DNA from 2 places in the Mesorhizobium sp. KACC 23794 genome. Region 1 is predicted to be linked to the other one. Evidence: predicted binding sites of a transcription regulator. Region 1 holds the regulator's gene; the other holds the start of a gene.
What was found. The regulator PhoB, encoded in region 1, activates phosphate uptake and scavenging genes when phosphate is short. The targets are predictions, from matches to a motif close to TGTCATNNANCTGTCAT.

Region 2: the regulator PhoB is predicted to act here: its motif matches at 1,943-1,959, upstream of ACSBOB_RS04765 (NAD-glutamate dehydrogenase).

What each region holds. Positions count from the first base shown of each region.
Region 1 covers NZ_CP197465.1:1,041,157-1,045,328, forward strand. The annotation lists gene pstB (phosphate ABC transporter ATP-binding protein PstB) at 1-760, shown strand, start outside; gene phoU (phosphate signaling complex protein PhoU) at 935-1,642, shown strand; gene phoB (phosphate regulon transcriptional regulator PhoB) at 1,659-2,348, shown strand; gene ACSBOB_RS05300 (hypothetical protein) at 2,496-2,714, shown strand; gene ACSBOB_RS05305 (hypothetical protein) at 2,874-3,320, opposite strand; gene ACSBOB_RS05310 (hypothetical protein) at 3,836-4,060, opposite strand; gene ACSBOB_RS05315 (hypothetical protein) at 4,101-4,172, opposite strand, start outside.
Region 2 covers NZ_CP197465.1:930,932-935,103, forward strand. The annotation lists gene ACSBOB_RS04750 (dihydrodipicolinate synthase family protein) at 1-323, opposite strand, end outside; gene ACSBOB_RS04755 (GntR family transcriptional regulator) at 439-1,083, shown strand; gene ACSBOB_RS04760 (LysE family translocator) at 1,219-1,830, shown strand; gene ACSBOB_RS04765 (NAD-glutamate dehydrogenase) at 2,058-4,172, shown strand, end outside.

The sequences.
Region 1 (4,172 bases):
CGAAGTGATCAAGATGCAGGGCCGCAAGGTTGGCGTTTTCTACGGGCCGAAGCAGGCGCTGTTCGACGTCGAACTCGACGTCCGGCAGAACCAGGTGACGGCGCTGATCGGCCCGTCGGGCTGCGGCAAGTCGACCTTCCTGCGGTGCCTCAACCGCATGAACGACACGATCGACTCGGCGCGCGTCACCGGCAAGATCACGCTCGACAACGAAGACATCTACGATCCCAAGATCGACGTGGTGGAACTCAGGGCCCGCGTCGGCATGGTGTTCCAAAAACCCAATCCGTTCCCTAAGTCGATCTACGAGAACGTCGCCTACGGGCCGAAGATCCATGGCCTCGCCAAGAGCAAGGCCGACCTCGACGGAATCGTCGAGTCCAGCCTGAAGAAAGCGGCTCTCTGGAACGAGGCCAAGGACCGTTTGAACGAGCCGGGCACCGGCCTTTCCGGCGGCCAGCAGCAGCGTCTCTGCATCGCCCGCGCCATCGCGGTGTCGCCTGAAGTCATCCTGATGGACGAGCCCTGCTCGGCGCTCGACCCGATCGCCACCGCGAAGGTGGAGGAACTGATCGACGAGCTGCGCGCCAACTACACGATCGTCATCGTCACCCACTCCATGCAGCAGGCGGCGCGCGTGTCGCAGCGCACCGCCATGTTCCATCTGGGCTACCTGGTCGAGGAAGGGGCGACGGACAAGATGTTCACCAACCCCGACGACAAGCGCACGCAGGACTACATCACCGGCCGCTTCGGCTAGGAACCGCGTCGAAATGCGTGATGACGGGCTGCAAATGTTGAGGTTCTGCGCTTCCGGTGCTCACGTACTAAAATGTACGCTCCGCTCCGGTTCTCGAACCTCACCATTTTCGCCTCGTCCTGACGCATTTCGCTCGCGGTTCCCCGGTGCTTCCATGAATTTTGGAGTTATTTGATGCGCGAACACACAGTTGCCTCGTTTGACGAGGATCTGAAACAGATCGACCAGCTGATCCGCGACATGGCGGGCCTGTCGAGTTCGATGGTCGGCGATTCGATCCGGGCGCTGCTGCACACCGACACGGCGGCGGCGCAGCGGATCATCTCCGAAGATACCGTCATGGACGCCAAGCAGCGCGAGCTGGATGACCGGGCGATCACGCTGATCGCCAAGCGCCAGCCGATGGCGCAAGATCTGCGCGCCGTGCTCGGCGCCATCCGCATGGCCGGCGACCTCGAACGCATCGGCGATCTTGCCAAGAACGTCGCCAAGCGCGTCGGCGCGATCGGCGAAGGCGCCACGCCGCGCGGCCTGTCGCACGGCATCGACGACATGGCGACGCTGGTGCTCGCCCAGATCGAAGGCGTGGTCGCCGCCTATACCGGGCGCCGGCCCAGCGAACTCGACCGGCTGCGCGCCGAGGATGAGAAGGTCGACCTCAAGTATACTTCGGTGTTCCGCGAACTCCTGACCTATATGATGGAGGATCCGCGCAACATCACCGCCTGCACGCACCTCCTGTTCTGCGCCAAGAATTTGGAACGCATCGGCGACCACGTGACCAACATCGCGGAAAACGCCTATTATGTCCTGACCGGTTCGCAGCTTCCGGCGAACCGCCCGAAACTCGACGAGACGGCAACGACCGTCCTCGCCGAATAACGGCAAGCGAGGCGCGATGATCGCTCCGAAGGTGATGGTGGTCGAGGACGAGGAGCCGTTGGGCGTCCTCCTCCGCTACAATCTGGAATCGGAAGGCTATCAGGTCGAAGTCGTCATGCGCGGCGACGAGGCGGAAATCCGCCTGCAGGAGAACGTGCCCGACCTGCTGGTGCTCGACTGGATGCTGCCGGCGGTGTCCGGCATAGAACTCTGTCGGCGGCTCAGGATGCGGCCCGAAACCGAGCGGCTGCCGATCATCATGCTGACGGCGCGTGGCGAGGAGAGCGACCGGGTGCGCGGGCTGGCTACGGGGGCCGACGACTATCTGGTAAAACCGTTCTCGACGCCGGAATTCGTGGCCCGTGTGAAGGCGCTGCTGCGGCGTGCCAAGCCGGAGGTGCTGTCTTCGGTGCTGAAGGTCGGCGACATCGTGCTCGACCGGGAATCCCACCGCGTCTATCGCAAGAAGAGCGAGATCAGGCTCGGGCCGACAGAATTCCGGCTGCTCGAATTCATGATGCGGCATCCCGGCCGGGTGTTTTCGCGCGGGCAACTGCTCGACAATGTCTGGGGCGAGACGATCTACATCGACGAGCGGACCGTCGACGTGCATGTCGGCCGGCTGCGCAAGGCGGTCAACACCGGCCGGCTGCCGGACGTCATCCGTACGGTGCGCGGCGCCGGCTATTCCATAAGCGAAGAATGATTGCCCATCCCGTCGCGGTTCCGCGGCGGGCGTCATTCCTGCGCAATCTCATTCCTTCAACATTGCTCGGCGCGCTACCTCGCCGCATTAGCGTTTTGTTATCCTTAACTCGCTACTCTGGCAGGCATGAAGGCTCCGGGAAACCATATGCAAATCCTGCCCAAGGATCGGAACATCGCCGAGATGGACGCCCTCATGGACGCCCAGGACGACCGCAAGACCAAGCTGGTCGACCGCCGCGCCATCCATGAATCGGTCTCCTATCTCAGAAGCCACGGCTTCGACACCGAAGAAGTCCAGCGCTGCCTGGTCCGCTATTTCTACGTCGACCTCGACCTGCTCAACGAAGCACTGACCGAGCACTGAGACCGACGTCGGTTAACCCTGACCGCCATTGGCATAGGCATACCAACACCCCCCGCAAAGCGCAGCTGGCGGGTGGCGTTCGAATCCTCAACAAGTCAGAGCCCGATCCGAAAGCCGGGCGGGTCGGCTCGGCGGGTCTTTTAGCCGCCGCCCCAGCGGTCACGACGTATCGATGAGCCCCGCCCCGCTGCAAGCCATTGCGCGCCGCGCCCTCATTGCGTGATCCTGCCAAGCCATCGCCGATCCGTTTTGCGCAAGACGCCGGTTCGGCCCGCCGCGAAACAGCCGCAGTCCGGCGAAAAAACCCTGCAAGCCGCCGAAGACGACGGCTAGCGCGCGGAAGCAGCGGGCGAGCCGCAAAGCCTCGGCGCAGCCATCGGCATCCGCCCCGCCGACCGCAGCCGCTGGCAAGGCAAGCGCGCCGCCAGCCTGCTCGATAGCAAACGCCCGCGCAACGGCCTCGGCCGGCCGCAAGAGCGCCAACACCAGAACGCGAATCCAGAGCGGCAGGACGCAAAGGAACTCGGCCAGAACGGCGAGCCTGAGCAGCACCGCTGCGATGCCCTTCAGCGTCTCCTGCTCATTTTCGCGTTCCGCCCGGTCCATTCCAGCCTCCGTTCGGAAAGCACAATAGCAGAGAGGCGGAAAAGAGCAAGGAAACTTTTCCTATATCCCTCCGACATTGTATTGCATCAGCGTGGAAAATCCGGCAATGCCCGATACCGGCGGCGGTCAAATTCAAACGCCGTTGGTATAATCCGCTCTTCCCCGGCCGCGAATAAATTCGCTATCCCGACGGCATGCTGATAGCATCTTGCGATCGGCAGCCTTTTTTAGGGCGCTGTCGATTGAGGGCTGACGATCCGCCCTGGCCCCAGCCGGGAAGTAGGACGTCATGTCTTCCAATTTTTCGTGTCGGCAGCAAGAAACGCCACCGTCCCAAAGGGATCGGGTGCCTGCTCGGCAAGGCGGTGGCTTGTGAGGTATCTCGGGCGATTGGCGGCCGAGCCCGCCGCATTGCTGCTGATCCTGCTCGCCGCCTCCGTGGTGGGATCTGCTCTCTACCTGGCCCTGAGCAGCATCACCTTCTGATTGATGGCTTGCGTAGGTCCGCGCCCGGCTCAGGCAGAAAGAATGTCCTCGATATTGTGGCCGGTCTTCTTGCGGTAGGCCCGGCGCGCCGAAACAACCTCCGTCCAGAAGTTTTGTGTCGCATGCGCCGGAGGGCCGTCGGCCGGTTCCCCCGAGGTCGAGGTGGTGACGCGGAAGTTCAGTTTCGCCGCATTGCGCAATGCCCGGATGGGCACGCCTTGTGCCCGCATTGCCGTGAAGGTGGAAGTCAGCATCGTCGTCGGTCCTGGCGCCGCTCCGCTGTGCGGAGCAATTTCATTGAACGGGCAAGGCCTGCGCGGTGAGCGCCTGCCCGCACGCCGCGGCCAGTTGGCGATTGGGCCTCTC
Region 2 (4,172 bases), 110 kb from region 1:
TGGTAGATCGGGCTCGGCACCACCATCAGCCCGTCGGCGCCGGCAGCGGCCGCGCGCCTGGCGATTGCCGCGCCGTCGCGGGTTGACGCCTCGTTGACGGTGAGCAGGACCGGCCTGCCAGCGGCGACTTTCTGCGCGGTCTTCAGCACGTCGATCTTCTCGTCATGCGACAGCATCGGACCCTCGCCGAGCGAGCCGGCGACGATGATGCCGTCGCATCCGGCCTCGATCTGGAGGGCGAAACAGCGCTCCATTTCCTTGAAATCCAACTTATCGTCCTGCGTGAACTTGGTCGTCACGGCTGGGAAGACACCGCTCCACATGATTGCTCTCCTTCAGATATATTACTGATATATCTTATCGGCGGCGGGAGTGTCAATGGTGATTCCAGTGTGATATATCAACAAAATATCAACGCTGGAGTTTTGCTTGGACCGCTTGGATATCAGTGCCGAATCAGCCAGCAGCCGCGCCTACCGGGCGCTCGAGAGGGCGATCGTCACGCTCGATCTGGCCCCGGGAAGCGTCACCACCGAGGGCGCGCTGACCGACCGGCTGGGCTTCGGCCGCACGCCGCTGCGCGAGGCGATCCAGAGGCTAGCCTGGGAGGGCCTGCTCGAAATCCGGCCGCGCGCCGGCCTGGCCATCGCGCCCCTTCACGCCGGCGATTGGCTGCGGGTGCTGGACGCCCGCACCGGCATCGAGATCGTGCTGGCGCGCTCCGCCGCCCGCTTCGCCACGCCCGACGCCGGGGAGCGTTTCCAGGACGCCGCGCAGGCCATGCACCGCGCCGTGCTGGCGTCCGATGTGGTCGCCTTCCTGGAGGCCGACAAGGCGCTGGACGAGGCGATGGCGCTCGCCGCCGACAATCCCTTCGCCGCGCGGCTCGCCGCGCCGCTGCAGACGCATTCGCGCCGGTTCTGGTTCCGCTACCAGCGCGAGACCGGACTGGCGGAATCGGCCGGCCGCCATGTCGAGCTGATCCAGAAGATTCTCGACCGCGACGAGGCCGGCGCCGCGGCGGAGGCCGAGCGGCTGATGGTGCTTTTGCGCGGACACGCCGAGGCGGCGGTGAGGCGCTGACGAGTGGCGTTTAGCGTTGCGTTTCGGGTCCGGTGAGCCGGCAGCCCAGTTGCGCCAACCATTGCCAAAAGCTGCGCACTGGCCAAACGGCCCGAGCTGTCCGATGATGCGGGCTCCTGACGGAGTAGCCTCGAAATGGAACTCTCTTCCCTGCTGATCTTTGCCGGCGCCCTGCTGGTTGCCGCAGGCTCACCCGGCCCCAGCATTGCGGCGCTGGTGGCGCGCGTCATCTCCAAGGGCTTTCGTGACGTGTTCCCGTTCCTGCTCGCCATGTGGATCGGCGAGGCGATCTGGCTGACGCTGGCGGTGTTCGGGCTGGCCTTCGTCGCGCAGACTTTCCATCTCGCCTTCGTCGTCGTGAAATGGCTGGGCGTCGCCTACCTGATCTATCTCGCCTGGAAGATGTGGACGGCTCCGGTGAAGACCGACGGCGGCGAGCTGCCGAAGGAGGATGCGCCGCAAAAACTGTTCTTCGCCGGCATGGCCGTCACGCTCGGCAACCCGAAGATCATGATGTTCTATCTGGCGCTGCTGCCGACCATCATCGACCTCGCCTCGGTCACGCTGCTCGGCTGGGCGGAACTGACGGTCACCATGGCGCTGGTGCTGGTGGCGATCGACCTTGCCTGGGTGATTGCCGCGTCGCAGGCACGCCGTTTGCTGAAGAGTGCAAGGGCGATGCGCATCGCCAACCGCATCAGCGCCACCACCATGGCAGGCGCGGCGGCGGCGATCGCCGCGCGGTAGAAGCCGCCGGCAGACGACACGCGGGTTTGCTTCGCCGGGAGACGCCAGGACTGCACGCGAACTTTGCAAGACGGCTAAATTTTCGCCCAATCCCGTACTCAGCTTGGCCATCCGTCACGCGCCGGTCATGGCGTTCGCGCATTTTTTGGGCAGTTCGACGCGCGGTGGGTCGAAAATCGCCGCCCATCTGATACGGTGCGGCAAAACAACAAGATGGGAGCGCCATTGTGACGGACACAAAATCCAGAGCCGGCGAGAAAAGCAGCAGGCAGGCGCCGGCCTCGCATGAAAAGGCGGCGCGCATCGGGGGCCTTGCCGACAACCTGCTCGCGCGGGCGCCGGCCGAGGATACCGCCGCCTACGATCCTGCGATGCTGGCGCGCGCTGCCGAACTCGCCGGCAAGGCGGTTGCCAGCCACCACAAGGGCGAAAGCATCGTCGCCATCGAGCGCGATGGCGGCGTGCTGCGCGACGGCCTGCCGGTGACCGTCATCACGGTCGTCAACGACAACATGCCGTTCCTGTTCGACTCGGTCCTCGGCGAGATAACGGAAGCGGCTGGGGAGCCGACGCTTGTCACCCATCCGGTGCTTGTCGTGCGCCACGGCGAAGGCGGCGTCGAGGAAATCCTCGGCGACGGTTCGGTGCGCGATGTCGCGGCCGACCGGCTCAGCGTCATCCATGTCCACGTCAAGCCGCTGCCGGCGGATGATGCGGCCAAGCTCAAGGAGCGGCTGGACAAGGTGCTGGTTCAGGTCCGCGCGGCAACCGTCGACTGGAAGCCGATGCTGGCGCGTCTCGACCGCGCCATCAGCGAATTCCGCTATTCGCCGATCCCGCTGGAGAAGGCGGCGTTGACCGAGGCGATCGCCTTCCTCGAATGGCTGCGCGACGACAATTTTACGTTCCTCGGCATGCGCGAGTTCAACTATCAGGGCGGCGAGAAGACTGGCACGCTGGAGCGTTCCGACAAGCGCGGCCTCGGCATCCTGGCCGACCCAGACGTGCGCGTGCTGCGGCGGGACAACACCGAGGACGGGCAGACGACGCCCGAGATCCGCGCCTTCCTGCACGGGCCCGAACCGCTGATCGTCACCAAGGCCAACGCCAAGTCGGTCGTCCACCGCCGCGCCTATCTCGACTATATCGGCGTGAAGACCTATTCGCCGGAGGGCGAGCTTGCGGGCGAGTTGCGCATCGTCGGCCTGTTCACCTCCACCGCCTACACGCGCTCGGTGATGAAGATCCCCTATCTGCGTTCCAAGGCCGAAACCATCATCCAGAAATCCGGCTTCGATCCCGGCGATCATTCGGGCAAGGCGCTCATCAACGTGCTGGAATCCTATCCGCGCGACGAGCTTTTCCAGATACCGAACGACATCCTCCAGGCACACGCCGAAGCGATCCTCGGCCTGGTGGAACGCCCGCGCATCCGCGCGCTGGTGCGCGTCGACCAGTTCGACCGTTTCGTCTCCGTCCTCGTCTTCGTGCCGCGCGACCGCTACGATTCCATCGTCCGTGAGAAGATCGGGCAATATCTGAAGGCCGTCTTCGACGGGCGGCTCTCCGCCTACTACCCGGCCTTCCCCGAAGGCGGGCTGGCGCGGGTGCATTTCATCATCGGCCGCTCCGGCGGCAAGACGCCCGACGTCGAGCCGCAGGCGATCGAGGCGGCGATCCGCGACATCGTTCGAACGTGGGAGGACGCGCTGCGCGACGAGGCGGCGGCGTCCGGGCTGGACGAGAAACTGGCGGCGGTCGCTGGAAAATTCCCCGAAAGCTACCGCGGCAGCTTCAGCGCCGCCGAGGCGCTGGCCGATGCACGGCGCGTCTCAAACCTGTCGGCGGAAAAGCCGATCGCCATCGATTATTACCGCCATGCCGGCCAGTCCGAGAGGCATGCGGCGCTGAAAATCCATCATTTCGGCGAGCCTGTGTCGTTGTCGCGGCGCGTTCCGATGCTGGAAAACATGGGTTTTCGCGTTATCAGCGAACGCACTTTCGAGATCGACCGGGCCGATGGCGAGCGTGTCTTCATCCACGACATGGACCTGAAGAACGCTTTTGGCGCGCCGATCGACCTTTCGGATGGCGGAGCGCTGCTGGAGGACGTGCTACTTTCCGTATGGCACGGCCGCGCCGACAATGACGGTTACAACGCGCTCGCCCAGACCGCCCGCCTGTGGTCGAAGGAGATCGTCATCCTGCGCGCCTACGGCCGCTACCTGCAGCAGGCCGGCATCCCGCAGAGCCAGGACGTCATCGCCAATGTGCTGAACCGCTATCCGGAGATCGCGCGCGGCCTGTTCCAGCTGTTCGTCGCCATGTTCGACCCCGCCGGC